2 regions of the Paenibacillus sp. J22R160 genome follow, and region 1 is predicted to be linked to the other one. Evidence: riboswitches for the same ligand, from Rfam matches in the RefSeq annotation. Region 1 holds a riboswitch; the other holds the start of a gene.
What was found. Region 1 has a riboswitch for cyclic di-GMP ahead of AC58UW_RS08550 (hypothetical protein). Riboswitches for the same ligand answer to the same signal wherever they lie in the genome.

Region 2: it holds a riboswitch for cyclic di-GMP, as region 1 does, so the genes downstream of both, AC58UW_RS03205 (hypothetical protein) here and AC58UW_RS08550 (hypothetical protein) in region 1, are expected to answer to the same signal.

What each region holds. Positions count from the first base shown of each region.
Region 1 covers NZ_JCAUAU010000003.1:323,346-329,035, forward strand. The annotation lists gene AC58UW_RS08535 (NAD(P)/FAD-dependent oxidoreductase) at 1-358, opposite strand, end outside; gene AC58UW_RS08540 (hypothetical protein) at 531-962, opposite strand; gene AC58UW_RS08545 (stalk domain-containing protein) at 1,091-2,074, opposite strand; gene AC58UW_RS08550 (hypothetical protein) at 2,564-2,782, opposite strand; cyclic di-GMP riboswitch class I at 2,838-2,927, opposite strand; gene AC58UW_RS08555 (hypothetical protein) at 3,114-4,136, opposite strand; gene rfbA (glucose-1-phosphate thymidylyltransferase RfbA) at 4,199-5,092, opposite strand; gene cps2T (beta 1-4 rhamnosyltransferase Cps2T) at 5,108-5,690, opposite strand, start outside.
Region 2 covers NZ_JCAUAU010000001.1:749,189-754,878, forward strand. The annotation lists gene gloA2 (SMU1112c/YaeR family gloxylase I-like metalloprotein) at 41-439, opposite strand; gene AC58UW_RS03200 (exopolyphosphatase) at 513-1,427, opposite strand; gene AC58UW_RS03205 (hypothetical protein) at 1,561-1,860, opposite strand; cyclic di-GMP riboswitch class I at 1,964-2,057, opposite strand; gene AC58UW_RS03210 (MDR family MFS transporter) at 2,158-3,384, opposite strand; gene AC58UW_RS03215 (4'-phosphopantetheinyl transferase family protein) at 3,536-4,252, opposite strand; gene AC58UW_RS03220 (flavin-containing monooxygenase) at 4,203-5,306, opposite strand; gene AC58UW_RS03225 (type I polyketide synthase) at 5,321-5,690, opposite strand, start outside.

The DNA of each region.
Region 1 (5,690 bases):
CACCAGGAAGCATACGGTTGCGTCCTTTCGACCCCGTTGCAATGATAATTGATTTGCCTTCATACATACCGTCCGCCGTAAACACGACTTTCGTCTCATCTTCCACATCTACAGCCGTAATTGTCGTTTGAATGAATTCAGCGCCGAAGCCTTTTGCTTGCTCCCGCATCGTATCCAGCAGATCCTTGCCTGACAATTCTCCAGTCACGCCTGGATAATTCGCAATTTTGTGCGTGATGGCCAAAGCTCCCGTGTTCGGCGCCTTGTCAATCACCAGCGTCTTCAAGTTCCCTCTAGATGTATATATGGCAGCTGAAGCTCCTGCCGGACCTGCTCCAATAATAATGACATCGTACATCGCCGCTGCACCCTTTCTATCCGCTCAACTGCTTGTCCACTGATAATCGATATCAGATAATAATTATTATAAATAAATTAAAATGAAAGTCAATACTTTTTAATAATTATTATAAATAAGAAAAAGAACCGAGGATTCTCTTCAGAGAATGTCCTCGGTTCTAACGATCGTGTTAAATGCCAGGATAGCCTGGGGCATATGGATAGTAAGGATTAGGCGGGTAGGGGTAAGGATATCCGTAAGGAGGATATGGATAGTAGGGATCAGCCGCACCGTATAGAAGTGGGGCTACTACCCATGGAAGTGCATTGTTGAAACCGCCGCCGGGGTAGAAACCGCCATGAAATCCAGGGCCGCCGAAACCGGGGCCAATGTGACCAAATCCAGGTCCGAATCCAGGGCCATGACCAATACCACCGTGCCCTATGCCACCAATACCACCAATACCGCCATGCCCAGGGCCACCGATTCCACCAACACCGCCAATACCGCCATGCCCAGGGCCACCAATGCCACCGTGTCCGATGCCTCCGCCATGTAAACCGCCACCAACCGGCGGACGAAATTCTTGTTCTTCAGGTCTCGTCATTAAAGGATCACTCACATTCTTGTATAGTTGAAATGCCTAATACACTGTATGTGTGTGAATGCCTAGTTGGTGAATAGTTCGCTGAAATTGGGCGAAAAATAAACCTGGAACCCTCTATTTACAGAAGGTTCCCGGCTACTTAGTTAATTGAATTCGACATCCGCTTTTGCATCTGCCTCAGCACTCGCTTTTTTTTGTTCATAGGCATCCCTAAACGTATCAACAATCTTTGTATCATATCCATTATCCGATAACTTCGTGGTCAAATCGTTCATCATTTGATTGAAAACCTCATCCGTTTGAGCGATTTTCGAATTTGCCTCTTCAAGTAAACTTTGATCTTTTGTTATTTTATATTGATCCTTTAGCGCTGTGAGTTCATCCTGGCTTTTCTTCTGAAGCTGTAATAACTGTGCCACCGTATCGGATGTAATCGAATCATACGAAGGTTTCGTTACACCTCCGCTGCCACCACCACCGATTACACCTCCGCCTCCAGCTGCTGGAGCTTGAGGATCCGGTTTAGGAGTCTCCGGTATCTTCACCTCAGGATCCTTCTTATCCGGAGCCGTCACAGCTGAAACCGTATAGGTCACAGGATCCCAACTAATCGTTTTGCCCACAGACTCAGAGAAGAAACGAATAGGCACATAGAGACTACTGTCGAAGATATAACCTGGTAAATCCTCAGAAGGGCTCTTCGCGACACCATCGAAAATAAAGGCAACCTTCTCCTTGTATACATTTAGTTTGCTGGATACTAACTTTGTTTTGTCTACCTTTTCATTGCTTTTCGAATAAACCTGCGTGTTGAGCTTGTACTCTTTGATGTTAATTTTGTCTGTTTCTTTAGGTTCGGAAATCGTGACAGTGTATGTATCCGCGTCCCATTTCACTGCCTTATCCAAAGAATAAGAGATGAATCTGATCGGGACATAAGTACTGCCTTCATAGATAAAACCCATTTGACCTTCCGGCGGCGCGTATTCTTTACCGTCGAATGTGAAGTGCATTGGGACTTGATATACATCCACATCAACAGGTGTTTGTGCGGCGGATGCCACGGTACTCATTCCCATTAATAGAGCTAATGATAATCCTGCTGCTGCTTTGATATGTTTTTTCACCTAGATGGACACCTCGTTTAGTTATTTGGGTTGTAACGTATTTTTTTGAAAATGGTTGCTATCAATTTTTCATCAGCCAACACATAGGTAGTTAGTACTATCCTAAGTTCTAAGTGGTATTGATATCACTTTGTTTAATCATAAAATAGTTATTTTAAAAATGAGATCTAAATTTGCAGGAAAAAAGGAGCAATTATGAGAATTACCACATTAGCTGCTTACATTGGTTAAATACTACATCTCTTTTTAATACGTCTATTCAAATGTATTTAAGCATAAAACAATGAGGTGCGACATATTGGTCAATGGTATCGATGAAAACAAAAGTGATCACATTTTTCTGTTTAAAGGCTGTTTATGGGGCTTGCTAATTACAATCCCATTGTGGATTGTAATTATCTATTTACTAACAAAATACCTGTAAACTTTCCTTTCTTAAAAAAGGCTTAAACATAAAAAAGCACCCTATAGGGTGCTTAATCAATAATTTTATAATAAACAGACTTTTCTAATGCTCTCATTTCCTATTTCAAATCGCTGACCCTCTTCTGCCGAACAATGAGTACTAGAATTGGAACCAACATGTTCATGAATCTCATTTACAAACATAGCCTCAGCCATCAGATCTGCTCGTTTAGCAATTGCAAATAAACTAAAATAAAAAACACACCCCACAATCCAAAGAATACTTAATATGATCCAAATCATATTCTACTCTACCTCCCAATAGTTTGTTCCACATAAGAATCAGACGGAGGCCGTATCCGATAGCTGGCTGACATACTGGTTATTTTCCAGTTTAGTCCCTTTAGCTTTGCGTCACTGACTTTCATCAATTTTGCCATTGTCTTACGATTTATGTGATTGTCGTATATAGGATTATTTTAGCAAACGATACAAATGTGACATCAGCCATTAGAACTATTAATTCAATTCAACAATGAACCAAAAGTACTATACAAGTCAGCACCCACCGTTTAATACCGAGAAAGTTCCTACCATGATGATTCACCTACAGTTTCCATGTGAGCTCTCAGCACTACTTAGCTGTAAGAGCTTTCTCTATCTGACCAATTGCACTACTTTGCGCTGCTTGCTTCATAGAATAATAGGTTTGTTTCCACCCATCAATCTCAGCAGAGCCTACTCCCGCATTAATTGAATCCGAGAGAATCCCATTAAAGCTAGCATCGCACTTCGACTCCGCATCCACAAACTTTTGCATAAACATGCTTTGTAGTTCTTTAAGACCTAAATCTTTGTTTCCTTTCTTCGCACTTACCACACCGGAAACAAGATTGTTGATATTTCCTTGGCAGCTGGCTTTCAATGAAGTTAATTTGGAGTTATAAGTTTCGAGAAGTGCTGGATCTATCTTCTGATTTGTAGGAGCAGGCGACGGCGGGAGTTGAACCGTTAACTGGTCTTTTTCATCTTCAACAGAACTCTCTTGTATATTATTCGTCTGTTGGACTTGTTGGCTTTTCTGCGAATTTCCCTTGTCCTGTAACTCTCTAAGGATTTTTTTGCGTTCTTCCGGGTCATACACGCCAATTAACTCAATTGGATAATTAGGGTCAAGTATTTTTAACTCCTTTCCATAAGGTGTAGTAATCGCTCTCAGTGACTCTATTTCCTCTTTTGTAAGCTTAGAAAGAAGTAAATCGCGGATTTTTTGTTTTTCATTATTTGAAAGATTATCACTTGCCTGACCTGTTAAGTAATATACTTCTTTCAGACTAAGACCTGATTTGAGTAGGATAGCCGCTGCATCTAATGCATCTTGCGATTGGATGGGTTTGGATGCAAATTCATTAGCTTTATCAACAGGGGAAGAAATAAAAGAAGGAAGAGTCGCAGAATATGTTTTGTTACCATCTTCTAACCCTTCTCCTTGTTTTCCAACGACATTATTGCTAATAGGTACGTGTCGTCTCAACACATCTTCCACTTGAATAGAATGAATTTTGTAATAAATATATCCTATTGCCACAAATAATATGATAGATACCGAACAAACTATCCATAAAGTCCAGCGGATCCAAGGTTTTAATTTTTTCACAATAGGTACATCCTCATTTCTTGCAGTTCTAACATAACTTCAATTTTTAATATATTTCCTCATCAGACATAAATAGGCTTCCTTTTCACAGCCTGGTTGGCTACTTTCAGTAAATACTTACCATATTCATTTTTAATCATAGGCTCTGCCAAATTTAAAAGCTGCTCCCGCGATATGTATCCTCTATTAAAAGCAATTTCCTCAAGACATGCTATTTTTAAACTTTGTCTCTTCTCTATGGTCTCAATGAACTGTGAAGCTTGTAATAAAGATTCATGTGTACCGGAGTCCAGCCAAGAATACCCTCTACCGAGTATCTCAACATTTAACTGCTCTAGAAGCAGATACTCTTTATTAATATCAGTTATTTCAAGTTCACCACGAGCGGAAGGTCTAATTCTCTTGGCCATCTCAACAACTTTATTATCATAGAAGTAAAGTCCAGTGACTGCATAATTCGACCGAGGTATATTGGGTTTCTCTTCAATCGAAATGGCCTTTCCTCTTTCATCAAAGTCAACGACACCGAATCGCTCCGGGTCATTCACATAATAACCGAACACTGTCGCTCCACTGCTCCGATCAGTCGCTTTTTGAAGCATTTCTGTAAGTCCGTGACCATAAAACAGATTATCGCCTAAGATTAATGCGACGGAATCATCGCCAATAAAGCCTTCAGAAATAATAAAGGCTTGTGCAATCCCATCTGGAGAAGGTTGAACCGAGTAGGAAAGAGAAATACCAATATCCTCACCACCCCCCAATAATTGTTTAAATCTGGGGGTGTCCTCTGGGGTAGAAATGATGAGAATATCTTTGATTCCAGCTAACATCAAAACAGACAATGGGTAATAAATCATAGGCTTATCATATATAGGAAGCAACTGCTTCGATATCGTTTTAGTGAGTGGATATAATCTCGTTCCGCTTCCACCGGCTAAAATAATTCCTTTCAAAATTGAACGACTCCTTTACTGCTTAATAAGTTTTGGACTTTCTTTTATTACAGACGATTTACTCATCTGAACTTCAGTTGTTAAGAAGAGTTGTTCATATTCATTTACTATTTTTGACCAAGAATAATCTTGGTCGATCCGTCGTTTTGCCTTATATGATAAACTAGCAATCATTTCAGGAGAAAAATGATCCATCTGATTAACCATTGACGCAAGTGAGCCTTTTTGTTTATTGAAATAAACAGCCCCATCCAAAGCCACTTCATTATTAAAATTAACATCTAGTAGCAAATTTAACTTGGTTGAAGCCAAAGCTTCCAGTAATGAAGGGTTCGTCCCTCCTACTTCGTGGCCATGCAAATAACCATACGCCAGCTCCCGAATCTTTTTCAACAACTCTTGATCGTAAACAGTTCCAACAAATTTTATTCTAAGATCCGCGCTAAATTGCGTGCGTTCCGATAAACCTTGGAAGAATTGATTCTGTTCCACATTTGTAATAATGACTAAGTCTTTTTTTGTATTCGACCTCATAAATTCACGAATCATTAATTCGTAGTTATTTTCCGGTACAAATCTTCCTACTATTAAGTAGTAT
Region 2 (5,690 bases), on a different contig from region 1:
AGCGAAACCTAATTTCGCTTTTTGTTCATTTTTTGATAAATCATCGTTCGGCATGTTCCACCAACTCTAGCGGGAGTCCATCGGGGTCTGCAAAAAACGTATACCGATCGCCTGTTATGGGATCAATTCGTATCGGTTCAACGGCAATTCCCTTGCTTTCTAGTTCTTTGACGGTTTCGTCCATATTCCCAACAACAAAAGCCAAGTGCCGAAGTCCTCGCGCCTCTGGCCTATTCACTCTTAATGGTGGATTAGGAAACGAAAACAATTCGATCTGCTGCTCTGTTTCTCCTATGCGCAAATCCAGCTTATAGGAATCACGTTCTGCCCGGTACGACTCATTGACGATCGTCATTCCTAGTAGTTCAACATAGAAATGCTTCGACCGTTCGTAATTCGAGCTAATAATAGCCACATGATGAATGCGATCGATTTTCACTAACACGCCCCCCCCCGGCTCCGTAAATAAACCGCATTCCGGGAACTCCCCATCCTGCGGTTCGTTTATTATTTTATCCGTCTGCTCTCATCGTTTCAACAATTTTCTTCAAAATATTCTCAGCTTGCGCATATTCAACCTGACAAGTGCCTGCTGCGTGGTGACCTCCTCCGCCATTTTGGAGCATCAAAGTCCCGATGTTCGTTTGGGAGGAGCGATTCACGATGCTGTGCCCGCAAGCAAATACGCAATTTTGTTTATTGCGCCCGTCCACGATCCATATGGATACATTCTGCTCTGGAAAAAGCGCGTAAACCATGAATCGGTTGCCGGGATAGATCGTTTCAACGTCCCGAAGATCCGTTATGATCACATTTCCTTCTGTACAGGTATGCTTAATAAGCATTTCACGGTACTGAGCATCTAGTTCATAATACCGTTCCACCCGTTCCTTCACGTCCGGAAGCTCCATAATTTGATCAACCGTCATCACGTCGCAATGATCCACAAGCTCTTCCATAAGCTGATAATTGCTAATTCGATAGTCCCGGTAACGTCCTAAACCCGTCCGAGCATCCATGATGAATGACAACAAATCCCAACCGGATGGGTTCAAAATATCATCTTTACTAAATTGTGCTGCATCCGCTTTATCTACGCCTTGCATAATATCGTCAATATCACCGAAGGTTTCTTGCCCTCCATAATAATCATAAACGACGCGTGCTGCACTTGGTGCAATGCGGGTTTCCCCTTTGAATGCCACCTTTTCGCCCATCCGCTCAAGTTCGCTGGAGTGGTGATCAAACCATAATCCGCAGCCTGCAACATAAGGCACATTGGCCAAAATATCGTTCTCGGTAACCTCGATCAAACCATCCTGCATATCTTTGGGATGAACGAATTTCATTTCATCAACCATGTTTAACTTTCTGAAAAGCATTGCGCATACTAAACCGTCAAAATCCGAACGCGTAATTAATCTCATAACGCAAAGCCCCCTACTGAATAGTACTTAAGAACTATGTATGATTATGTGTTCCATTATATCAGCACCTGTCGATTTGTGACAATCATTTTGTCGTCAGGGCTTTTCGGATGTAAAAAAAAGAACAGTTCGCCTATACTGGCTGAACCGTTCTTAATTTGGACGTCAAAATTTGATAGAGTCTAGTCATAAAAGCCTCAATTTGAGGCATCGGAGGCATTTTCACGGAAAGCTTAACTTCACCTTTCCAGTAGAAAATCAAAATGCTGTTGCTTCTCCCCTGAAACATCTCAACATCCCAACATGCTTCATTAAGTGCGTATTCTTCTAAATTAATCAATAGCTTTGGTCCATCCGAGGATGGCACCAAACGGGCAACATGATTGCCGCAAAGTGATGTTACTTTTTGCTCTTCATGTAATTCAGACTGCATGCTGCTTGGTCCTCCTTTTATCCATTGTTTATGAAAGTTATGACAGAGAAAAACCCCACCATAGTGTACCGATCGGAGGGGCTCTAAGTTGAATACCCAATCGCTCGGCAGCTGGCTGGCAACAAGTCCTTTTCAGGAACAAGGTAGCCCCTATAGCTTTGCGTCACTGACTTTCGTCAGTTTTGCCATTGTCGAGATGTGTTGTGAAGTCTTTTGCAAGAAATAACTACACTCTCAAGAATAAGGGAAGTTGTTTTGAAATCGTATAGTTCTCAAGAACTATTTTTGCAAGATCTATCAAAAAATTTCTTTTTTCGACCTGTTTTTCAAAAGCATTTGTAGATTATTGGCGCCTTTCCAGTAAAAGAGTGAGCCCGCAAGTGTCACAAAGGCGATGATGAGATAAAGCGTAGTACCCCCATACGTCACAAGCAAAAAGCCTCCAACCCATGGTCCCATAAAGTGACCTACGTTTGTTAAGGTTTGTGCACCGAAATAAGTACCTCGCATATGCTCAGGTGCCAGCTTATCAATCAGCATGCTCGCCGCGGGATAATTCAAAATTTCGCCTAGAGTAAAAATCGCCATTGAAGCAATCATTGGAATTAGCGAGTGCGAGAACGCAAAACCGATATCCCCTAACGCAAACATCAAATTGCCAAAAATAATGGCTGCAAGTGGTGTGTATTTATCAGAGATCCGTGTAAGAGGAATCTGCATTGCAATGACCACGATAGCATTGACACTCATAAGGACAGCAAACATTCTCACACCTTCAGTGAAATTCTGTTCCAAATATTGCGATAGTGTCACCATGACTTGCGAGTAGCCGATAGCCCCGATAATTCCGCCCAGAATATAGTAGCGAAACGTGACATCACGTTGGATGACCCGCAAAGCGGAGACAAACGTAACCGGTTGTTTCTTCTCCCCTTCTATTTGCTTAATGCCAAAAACGATGAGGAGAACATAAAGTGTAACCGCATAGAGAAAATATACGATTCCAGTCAGTAGAAACGGCAGTGAGCCATCCATCGTTGCAAAAAAGGCCCCTAATAAAGGTCCTACAGCAACACCGACATTAATCGCCATGTATCTCATTGAAAACACACTGAGTCGTTTGGCCGGCTCGGTCAAATCCGCCATCAACGCTTGAGAGACTGGTTCGTAGAAGGAGCGGCACAAGCCGTTAAGCATATTCAGCATCATGAACAAAATCGGCAGTTTCACAATACTAAAGCCTAGAAACACAACCCCCCATCCAAAAAGAGCAGCCAGCATGATGACGCGTCTGCCGAATCGGTCAGATAAGTTACCACCAATAAATCCTCCAACTGTTCCTGCTAAGGCGCCCATTCCAATAACGGCCCCGATCATTACCGCGCTCATCGACGTATGCTTAGCTAAGTAAATTGCTAGAAAAGGCAGACTCATGGAAGACGCAGCCCTGGCCATAACCGTTCCTAAAATTAACGTATGTACAATCGGATGATACGAACCAAGAAAACCGCGTAACCGATTCATCTGTCAGAACTCCTCTCGCTGTTAATTTACCATAGGTTAAGAAAATGAGATCAAGAACCCATTATACACGAAAAAAGGCTATTCGTGTCCTTAATTATAATTTTTTGTCGAATAAAAAGCAGGCTCCCCGTAATCGAACGGGAAGCCTGTTTTAAACACTTTTCGCGGCACTGAGTGCCCATAATTTTAAACTATCAAAAGGAAGAATGGTCAACTCATCAGGGAAGTTATAGGCTTCACTGCAAACCGCTAAATGATACGGCTTCTCGCTGTTCAGCGCATCCAACACAAAGGTTCTGCAAAAATAGCATTTATTCTCGTAAATGGTTACGGCTTCACTTGCAGTGAACTTATCAAATGATGCCTCCGTAAATGGATAACCAAGTCCGACGCCTATCAGTTTGGCGAAGCTTTCTTTCATCGCCCAGTGTTCACAAAGAAAGGCCTCACGATCTTGAATCGTACGATATTCCCTGCGTTCCGAAGGAGATAATATACATTCCTCCAAATTAACAAAACGCGGATCTTGCTTTTCAACATCAATCCCTACCTCACAAGAAGCAAGGACAATAGTGACCCACTCCCCGGAATGAGAAATATTAAAAGTAATATCTGGCCAGTCGCTTAGGGATGGCTTTCCTAATGGATTGTATATGACGCTAGGTCTTCTTTTTCCAATCCTACATAGTTCGTTACGCAGCACAAATTGGAGCAAAATGTCCCCTACGATCATTCTTTGCTGTTGATCTTTTTGCAGACATTTGTCAATCTTAGACCTTCTTACCTGGTCTAGAAGTGAACCAAATAACTTCCAGATGTCAACTCCCGTGTGAGGGTAAATCCTCGTAGCAATAATCTTCATTTGCATACTGATCCTCATATTGTTTAATCATTTGACAAATGAACTTGGCATCCCGATGTACCCATCCTATTAATGCAGACCCTCGGGAGGACAGCCAAGGTAGACCTACAAAATACAACCCGGGAATTAACGTAACGCCCCGTTCATGAATGACCGTTTGTTTGTTATTTAAAATCTCGGGAATATGAAGCCAAGGATAATTGGACCGAAACCCGGTAGCCCATATGATCGTTCCCGCTTCAAGAGATGAGCCATCGGCAAATTTCAACTGTTTCTCGCTGCCATTTGTTGTCCTCGCTAATAAATTGACCCTTCCACTGCTTATTGCATTCCTAAGTTCAAAGCCATAGAGCGGATCTTTCTTTTTAATAAATCTTCGCCCGACCCATGACTCTGGACTTTTTCGCAATATCCCGACCTTCTCATACCACCAAAAAAGACTTCTTCCGAATAAACGATAGGGCAAATACTGGATGTCATGACCCAATGACAAATAAACATTTCTCTGCTGAGAGATCTCAAGCGCTATTTGCGCTCCGGAATTTCCCCCGCCGATTACGAGCACTTCTCCCTGTTGTGGCAGCATTCCGGGATTATGATAGTCGGAGGTATGTAGTTGAAAAACTTCTGAACTCAGTGATTGTGCAATCGGAGGAATAAATGGGGTTTGAAAGGGACCCGCAGCCACAACGACTTGCTTGGCTAACCATGCTCCATTATTCGTCGTTACAAGGAATCTCCCTAATTGATAGGTTAATCTTGTTACCTCTGTTGATAGCTGGATGGGAATGGCAAACTTCTCTTGATACTGTTGTAAGTAAGCTGCCATCTCATCCTTTGTTGGGTAGCCCCATGGATCTCCCTCTAGCGGTAAACCTGGCAAACTGCTATACATGCGAGGAGTAAACAAAGTTAACGAGTCATATCTGCTGCTCCACGAATATCCCACTTCATGGCTTTGATCCAATACAATGAACTCCCGCTGCTCTGAGCTTAAGTAATAACCTGTCGATAGACCTGCTTGCCCTCCGCCAATTACAACGATATCAATTCTTTTCAATGCTACTCCCCCAATTAACAAAAACAAGTCATGCCATTCGACTCCGCCTCATTCTTTCCTATGGGCTTCCAGCATGAAATATGATTCCACGGGTATCCCGGGAGCATATGTGATTGTTTCTTTTGTTCTGAGCATTCAGGCACAAATAGACCTTTAATAAATAATTGACACTGTAATTGCTGCTTCCCATGCTCATCGTTGCAATTGCAAACAATCATGGATTCATCCTTTCCTTGGAACCAGGCAGGTACAGACGACAGGCATAATACAACATCGCCGCGAGCAATCTCCGACTCAGATCTCACGGAACTGTTAAACTCCCCGCGGACTAGCCGTTCAATGGCTTCTGGCAGTGACAATTCCCCTTCCACAACCATTGCTGTT